Methylobacillus flagellatus KT: one gene and its partner. The protein of the gene in region 2 interacts with the protein of the main gene of each other region in a pairwise test. Links are inferred from orthologs where the notes say so. Each region holds a gene or a part of one and is shown on either strand. Other genes may lie near its edges. The genes, in order: uvrB and uvrA.

Region 1 (3,243 bases), 1.2 Mb from region 2 along the record:
TTTAGTGAATCCTTGGTCAATCGCTTGCTTAGCTGCGTCCTTAATGTGTTGTGGCGTATCGAAATCCGGTTCGCCTGCGCCCAGGCCGATGATGTCGCGGCCCTCCGCCTTAAGTTTTGCGGCTCGAGCAGTAACAGCCAGGGTGGGTGATTCTTTGATGGATTGAACGCGCTGCGAGAGTTCCAAGATCTGAAATCCTATAGAGAAATAATGAAGACGATGGCAGAACGTTAATTTTACTCATATTATCCGCAATGCGGAATACGGAACCTAACGATATTTTGACGGGATGCACGCTAATTTGTTATATGGCGAGCATGGGGTCGCGATCATGGAGTGCCATCGATGTGGCATCACCCGTTCGCTTGAATGCTCTGGTCCTGCTCTTTGGGGTGTGATGGCACCAGGCTTCAGGCTGGTTTACAAGAATCTGTGGCAACAGGCGCGCAGAATCCGTTGGCCTGTTAGAATCTCAGTTCATTCTCATTGGTGATTGATGTGATTGTCACTTTTCCCAACAGCAAATACAAGCTTTTCCAGCCTTTCCCTCCAGCAGGCGACCAGCCGGCGGCAATCGAAGCGTTGACGGCTGGGGTGAACGAAGGACTGAAGTTCCAGACATTGCTCGGTGTGACGGGCTCCGGCAAGACGTATACCATGGCGAATGTCATTGCCCGCACGGGTCGTCCTGCGATTGTGATGGCGCCGAACAAGACATTGGCCGCTCAGCTGTATTCGGAATTCAAGGAATTCTTTCCGCAGAATGCCGTGGAGTACTTCGTCTCATACTATGACTATTACCAGCCGGAAGCCTATGTGCCTTCGCGTGACTTGTTCATCGAGAAGGACTCCAGCATCAACGACCATATCGAGCAGATGCGGCTGTCTGCCACCAAGGCTTTGCTAGAGCGGGAAGACAGTATTATTGTTGCCACGGTATCAGCGATTTACGGTATTGGTGATCCTGGTGAATATCATGGCATGGTGCTGCATATCCATCTGGGCATGAAAATCAGTCAGCGCGATATCGTCAACAAGTTGATCGCCATGCAGTATGAGCGCAACGACTTTGATTTTTCCCGTGGTACATTCCGTGTCCGCGGCGATGTGCTCGATGTGTTTCCTTCGGAAAACAGTGAAACCGCAGTGCGCATCAGCCTGTTCGACGACGAGATTGAGAACATTACCTTGTTCGATCCATTGACCGGGCAGATTTTCAACAAGATCCACAATTTCCGCATCTTTCCGTCGAGCCATTATGTGACGGCACGCGAGGCCACGATCCGCGCGATGGAAACCATCAAGCAGGAGTTGCGGGAGAGGGTGGATTTCTACATCAAGACCGGTAAGCTGGTAGAGGCGCAACGCATTGAACAGCGTACGCGCTTCGACTTGGAGATGCTCAACGAAATCGGCTTCTGCAAGGGGATCGAGAACTACAGCCGGCACTTGACAGGCAGGCAGCCCGGCGATGCACCGCCGACATTGATCGACTACCTGCCCAAGAATGCGCTCATGATCATCGATGAGAGCCATGTCACTGTGCCGCAGATTGGTGGGATGTACAAAGGTGACCGTGCGCGCAAGGAAAACCTGGTCGATTATGGCTTTCGCCTGCCGTCGGCCATGGATAATCGGCCGCTCAAGTTCGAAGAGTTCGAGCGCATCATTCCGCAATGCATTTTCGTGAGTGCGACACCGGCAGAGTATGAAGCCACGCACCAGCAGCGCATCGTTGAACAGGTGGTGCGGCCTACAGGACTGATCGATCCAGAAATCATCGTCAAGCCTGCGGATACACAAGTGGATGATTTGCTGTCTGAAATCAAGCTCAGGGTCGAAGCAGGCGAGCGCGTATTGGCCACGACGCTTACTAAACGTATGGCGGAAGATCTCACGGACTACCTGTCAGAACATGGCGTGCGGGTAAGATACCTGCACTCCGACATCGATACAGTAGAGCGCGTGGAAATCATCCGCGACCTGCGCCTGGGCGAGTTTGACGTGCTGGTGGGCATCAACCTGTTGCGCGAAGGTCTGGATATTCCCGAAGTATCGCTGGTGGCAGTGCTTGATGCTGACAAAGAGGGCTTTCTGCGCTCAGAGCGGTCATTGATCCAGACTGCCGGGCGCGCGGCCCGCAACCTCAATGGCAAGGTCATCTTTTATGCCAACAAGGTGACGCGATCCATGAAGCTGGCAATGGACGAAACCCAGCGCCGTCGTGCCAAGCAGATGGCTTTCAACGCCGAGCACGGCATTACGCCTAAAGGCGTCAACAAGCGTATCAAAGACATCATTGAAGGTGTCTACAGTAAAGAAGACCATCAGCGGGACCGCAAGGTGGCCGAAGAGCGGGCCAGTTATGCCCAGATGACCGAAAAGCAGTTGGTCAAGGAAATGAAGCGTCTGGAGAAAGCCATGCACGAGAGCGCAAAAAATCTGGAGTTTGAAAAGGCTGCCGAGTATCGCGATCAGCTGAGAAAGCTCAAGAATAATTTCTATGGTGCGGAAGTGACGGATGAGTTGGCGGATTGAACCGTGCGGCAAACCCCTACGTATGTTGAAGGCATAAGCTGGGGTTCCTCGGAATAAAGTGTATGTTCCTCAAAAGAAAAAGCCCTGATAAGTCAGGGCTTTTTTTTAATGCTGCTTGAGCTTATTTCTGAGTTTCCACCATCACCAGCTCTTCGCTGACTGCGGCTTCCTTGGCCGCTTTTTGTTGCCAGGCTGCAGGTTTGCGAGGGGCGCGAGGCGCAGGCGCTTCCTCAACAGCGATGACTGCTTGAATGGCTTCGGCCTTGGTTTCTACCAGTTGCAAGCCAGAATCCATCAAGTCGGCCGGCTTCTCTGCTTCAACCTTGCGGCGGCGAGGTGCACGGGGCTTCTTTTCAGGCTTCGCAGCTTCAGTAGGCGCTTCATCCGCCAACGCCTCAAGAGGTTTTTCCTGCTTGGTATCAGCAGGACTCTCGGCTAAAGGCTCGCTCAAGTGAGCTGATTTTTCTTCCTTGGTCCGAGTTTCCTTAACTGCCGTTGCATCAATGGCAGGCAGGCTTTCTTCAGTCACGACCACATCTTTCCTGATGGCGGGCGCAGGCGCTTCCTTTTGGGGCGCAGCTTCAGTTGCAGTATGGACCGTCTCGGTGTTTTCCTTCACCTGGGTGATGGGCGCTGCTTCCGGGGTGGTGGGGGCTGTCTTGGCCTCCACTGGTCGCTCAGCTGCCTCAACGGATGCAATAGGTG
Region 2 (3,738 bases):
AATCGGTGCTGACGAATTCCGTGCACGCTGGGGTCTGAGCGATGATGTCAAGGTGATTGGTTTCATGAATCCCAACCTGGGCCGCAACGACGAAATCAATATTTTCGATCACGAGCTGAACCTGGTGGACCGCCTGACTTATGGCGACCAGGACTTTCCTGGCAGCATTCGTGCCCGTTACAACAGCGGTGTCCCTGGTAGCGTAGATGCACTGGGTGCCAACGACGTCTACGGTTGGGTATCCTCCCAAGTGGGTGATTCCGAAGGTTCCTGGCGCTCAAGCGTGGGCGATATCGGTAGCCCTGGCCAGACCAACCTGACCATCGCGGCTATTCCTGAGCCTGAAACGTATGCATTGATGCTGGCAGGCCTGGGTCTTGTCGGGTTTGCAGCACGCCGCCGCAAGGCAGCATAAGCGATAAAGCTATTTGTATCTCATGAAAACGGCTCTCCATCAGGAGAGCCATTTTTTATTGAGGAGAGTTATCTCAGCGTTTGAGCATCGGCTTGAGGTATTTCCCGGTATAGCTGGCCTTGGTATCCGCGACTTCTTCCGGTGTGCCACACGCAATCATGGTGCCGCCGCCATCACCGCCTTCCGGACCCATGTCGATGATCCAGTCCGCGGTCTTGATGACGTCCAGGTTGTGCTCGATGATGACGACGGTGTTGCCGTGGTCGCGCAGGCGGTGCAATACGTCGAGCAGCAGCTGGATATCGGCAAAATGCAGGCCGGTGGTGGGTTCATCGAGGATATAGAGCGTTCTGCCGGTATCGCGCTTGGACAGCTCCAATGCCAGCTTAACACGCTGCGCCTCGCCGCCCGACAGTGTAGTCGCGGACTGGCCCAGCGTGATGTAGCCTAGACCGACATCCAGCAGTGTCTGCAGTTTGCGTGCGACCACAGGCACGGCGTCAAAGAATTCACGCGCCTGCTCCACGGTCATTTCCAGGATTTGGTGGATATTCTTGCCCTTGTACTGGATTTCCAGGGTTTCACGGTTGTAACGGTGACCTTTGCAGACGTCGCAAGGCACATAGACATCGGGCAGGAAGTGCATCTCGACGCGGATCACCCCATCGCCCTGGCAGGCTTCGCAACGGCCGCCCTTGACGTTGAAGGAATAGCGGCCAGGGCCATAGCCGCGGGCGCGGCTTTCCGGCACGCCGGCAAACAGGTCGCGTATGGGTGTGAAGACGCCGGTGTAGGTGGCCGGGTTGGAGCGCGGTGTGCGGCCGATCGGGCTTTGGTCGACATCCACGACCTTATCGAAGAACTCCAGGCCAGAAATTTCCTCGAAAGGCGCAGGCTCGGTCGAGCTGCCGTAAAGGTGGCGTGCTACCACGCGGTAAAGGGTATCGTTGATCAGCGTGGACTTGCCAGAGCCAGACACGCCAGTGACGCAGGTGAGCAGACCGACAGGCAAAGCCAAATCCACGTTCCTGAGATTATTGCCACTGGCCCTCGTCAGCTTGAGCCAGCGTTTTGGGTCAGGGGCGTGACGCTGCCTGGGGACGGCGATTTCCTTGGCGCCGCTGAGGTACTGTCCTGTGAGCGATTGGGGATTGCGCTGGATTTCTGCCGGTGTGCCTGCCGCCACGATGTGACCGCCGTGTTCGCCTGCCCCGGGGCCGATGTCGACGACGTAGTCGGCTTCCATGATGGCATCCTGGTCGTGCTCGACGACGATGACGCTGTTGCCGATGTCGCGCAGGCGCACCAGGGTTTGCAACAGGCGGTCGTTGTCGCGCTGGTGCAGGCCGATGGATGGTTCGTCCAGTACATACATGACGCCGGTAAGGCCGGAGCCGATCTGCGAGGCCAGGCGGATGCGTTGTGCCTCACCGCCCGAAAGGGTTTCGGCGGAGCGGGATAGCGATAAATATTCCAGCCCGACATTGGTGAGGAATTTCAGGCGGCTGCTGATCTCCTGCACGATCTTGTCCGCAATCGCATGTTTTTGCCCGGTCAATTCGATGTGCTCGAAGAAATGCAAGGCCAGGCGCAGCGGGGCCTCGCACACTTCGTGAATGTTCTTGCCCCCCACCTTGACGTGGCGTGCCTCGCGGCGCAGGCGCGTGCCCCCGCACTCCGGGCAGGCTTGCGAGTTGAGATACTTGGACAGTTCCTCGCGTACCGTGATGGAGTCGGTTTCATGGTAGCGGCGTTGCAGGTTGTTGAGGATGCCCTCGAAGGTGTGGGATTTTTCGTATAGTTTGCCGCGTTCGTTGAGGTACTGAAAAGTGATGGCTTCCTTACCGCTGCCGTAAAGCAGCACTTGCTGTACGTCATCGGGCAAGGTTTCGAAAGCCGTCTCCAGGTCGAATCCGTAATGCTTGGCCAGGCTTTGCAGCATCTGAAAATAGAACTGGTTGCGCTTGTCCCAGCCCTTGATGGCGCCACTGGCCAGTGAGAGATGCGGGAAAGCCACGACGCGTTTGGGATCGAAGAAGCTGATCTGGCCCAGGCCATCGCACTTGGGACAAGCACCCATCGGGTTGTTGAATGAGAACAGGCGCGGCTCAAGCTCTGCAAGTGAGTAGTCGCACACAGGGCATGAGAACTTGGCGGAAAACAGGTGCTCCTTGCCGCTATCCATCTCCAGCGCCACAGCCTTGCCGTCGGCCAGGCGCAGCGCGGTCTCGAAGGATTCGGCAATGCGCTGCTTGACGTCTGCGCGTACCTTGAGGCGGTCCACGACGACGTCGACGTTGTGCTTCACGGTCTTGGCCAGCTTGGGTACGCTGTCGAGCTCGTGGATATTGCCGTCCACGCGCACGCGTACGAAGCCTTGTGCCTTGAGTTCCTCGAACAGGTCCAGTTGTTCTCCCTTGCGGTTGCTGACTACCGGCGCGAGGATCATCAGCTTGGTGTCCTCTGGCAGCAGCAGGACACTGTCCACCATTTGGGAGACGGTTTGCGCTTCGAGCTTGATGCCGTGGTCCGGGCATTCCGGGTCGCCTGCGCGCGCATAGAGCAGGCGCAGGTAGTCATGGATTTCGGTGACGGTGCCTACAGTGGAGCGTGGGTTGTGCGAGGTGGATTTTTGTTCGATGGAAATCGCGGGAGACAGTCCTTCGATCAGGTCGACATCCGGCTTGTCCATGCGCGCCAGGAACTGGCGCGCATAAGCGGACAGGGATTCTACATAGCGGCGCTGTCCCTCGGCATATAAAGTGTCGAACGCCAGCGAGGACTTACCTGAACCCGACAAGCCGGTAATGACGATCAGCTTGTTGCGGGGCAAGTCCAGTGAAACATTTTTCAGGTTGTGCGTGCGGGCACCGCGTATACGTATGTAATCCATGGGGTAGAAGCTGTTGCCTTGAGTTTGGTTAACGCCTGGTGGGGCAACCTGTTAATATACGCAACTTCGCGTGTTGAATTCAATGAATTTTAATGTCACAGCCTGAACGCATGTCCCCGGTTGAACTACGCTCCACCCTGAGCCTGGCCTCGATCTATGGCTTACGCATGCTGGGCATGTTCCTGATCCTGCCGATCTTTGCGATCTACGCTGAAACCTTGCCGTCGGGGGATGACCATTTCTACATCGGCCTGGCGCTAGGCGCTTACGGCTTGACGCAGGCCTTGTTCCAGCTGCCGTTCGGCATGGCTTCAGACCGCTTTGGCCGCAAGACCATGATCTACATCGGCCTGCTGATCTTTGCGATCGGCAGCTTCGTTGCCGGTATGGCGGACGACATCCATACCATCATCATCGGTCGTGCCATCCA

The links.
Region 1: the proteins of uvrA (region 2) and uvrB interact in binary tests that used the Escherichia coli proteins (3 or more experiments, as listed by UniProt). The link is inferred for Methylobacillus flagellatus KT from one-to-one orthologs.

Annotation. Positions count from the first base shown.
Region 1 is NC_007947.1:1,398,976-1,402,218, forward strand. The notes cover bases 97-3,018. They hold uvrB (excinuclease ABC subunit UvrB), read left to right. Parts: upstream 97-498; coding sequence 499-2,538; downstream 2,539-3,018. Other genes in these bases: MFLA_RS06745 (pyridoxal phosphate-dependent aminotransferase), read right to left, coding at 97-186; MFLA_RS06755 (Rne/Rng family ribonuclease), read right to left, coding at 2,660-3,018. Also shown: more of MFLA_RS06745, read right to left, coding at 1-96; more of MFLA_RS06755, read right to left, coding at 3,019-3,243. UniProt on the Escherichia coli protein: The UvrABC repair system catalyzes the recognition and processing of DNA lesions. A damage recognition complex composed of 2 UvrA and 2 UvrB subunits scans DNA for abnormalities.
Region 2 is NC_007947.1:2,597,983-2,601,720, reverse strand. Bases 289-3,705 are described here. They hold uvrA (excinuclease ABC subunit UvrA), read right to left. Parts: upstream 3,309-3,705; coding sequence 489-3,308; downstream 289-488. Other genes in these bases: MFLA_RS12380 (MFS transporter), read left to right, coding at 3,401-3,705; MFLA_RS12390 (lamin tail domain-containing protein), read left to right, coding at 289-415. In the rest of the region: more of MFLA_RS12390, read left to right, coding at 1-288; more of MFLA_RS12380, read left to right, coding at 3,706-3,738. UniProt on the Escherichia coli protein: The UvrABC repair system catalyzes the recognition and processing of DNA lesions. UvrA is an ATPase and a DNA-binding protein. A damage recognition complex composed of 2 UvrA and 2 UvrB subunits scans DNA for abnormalities.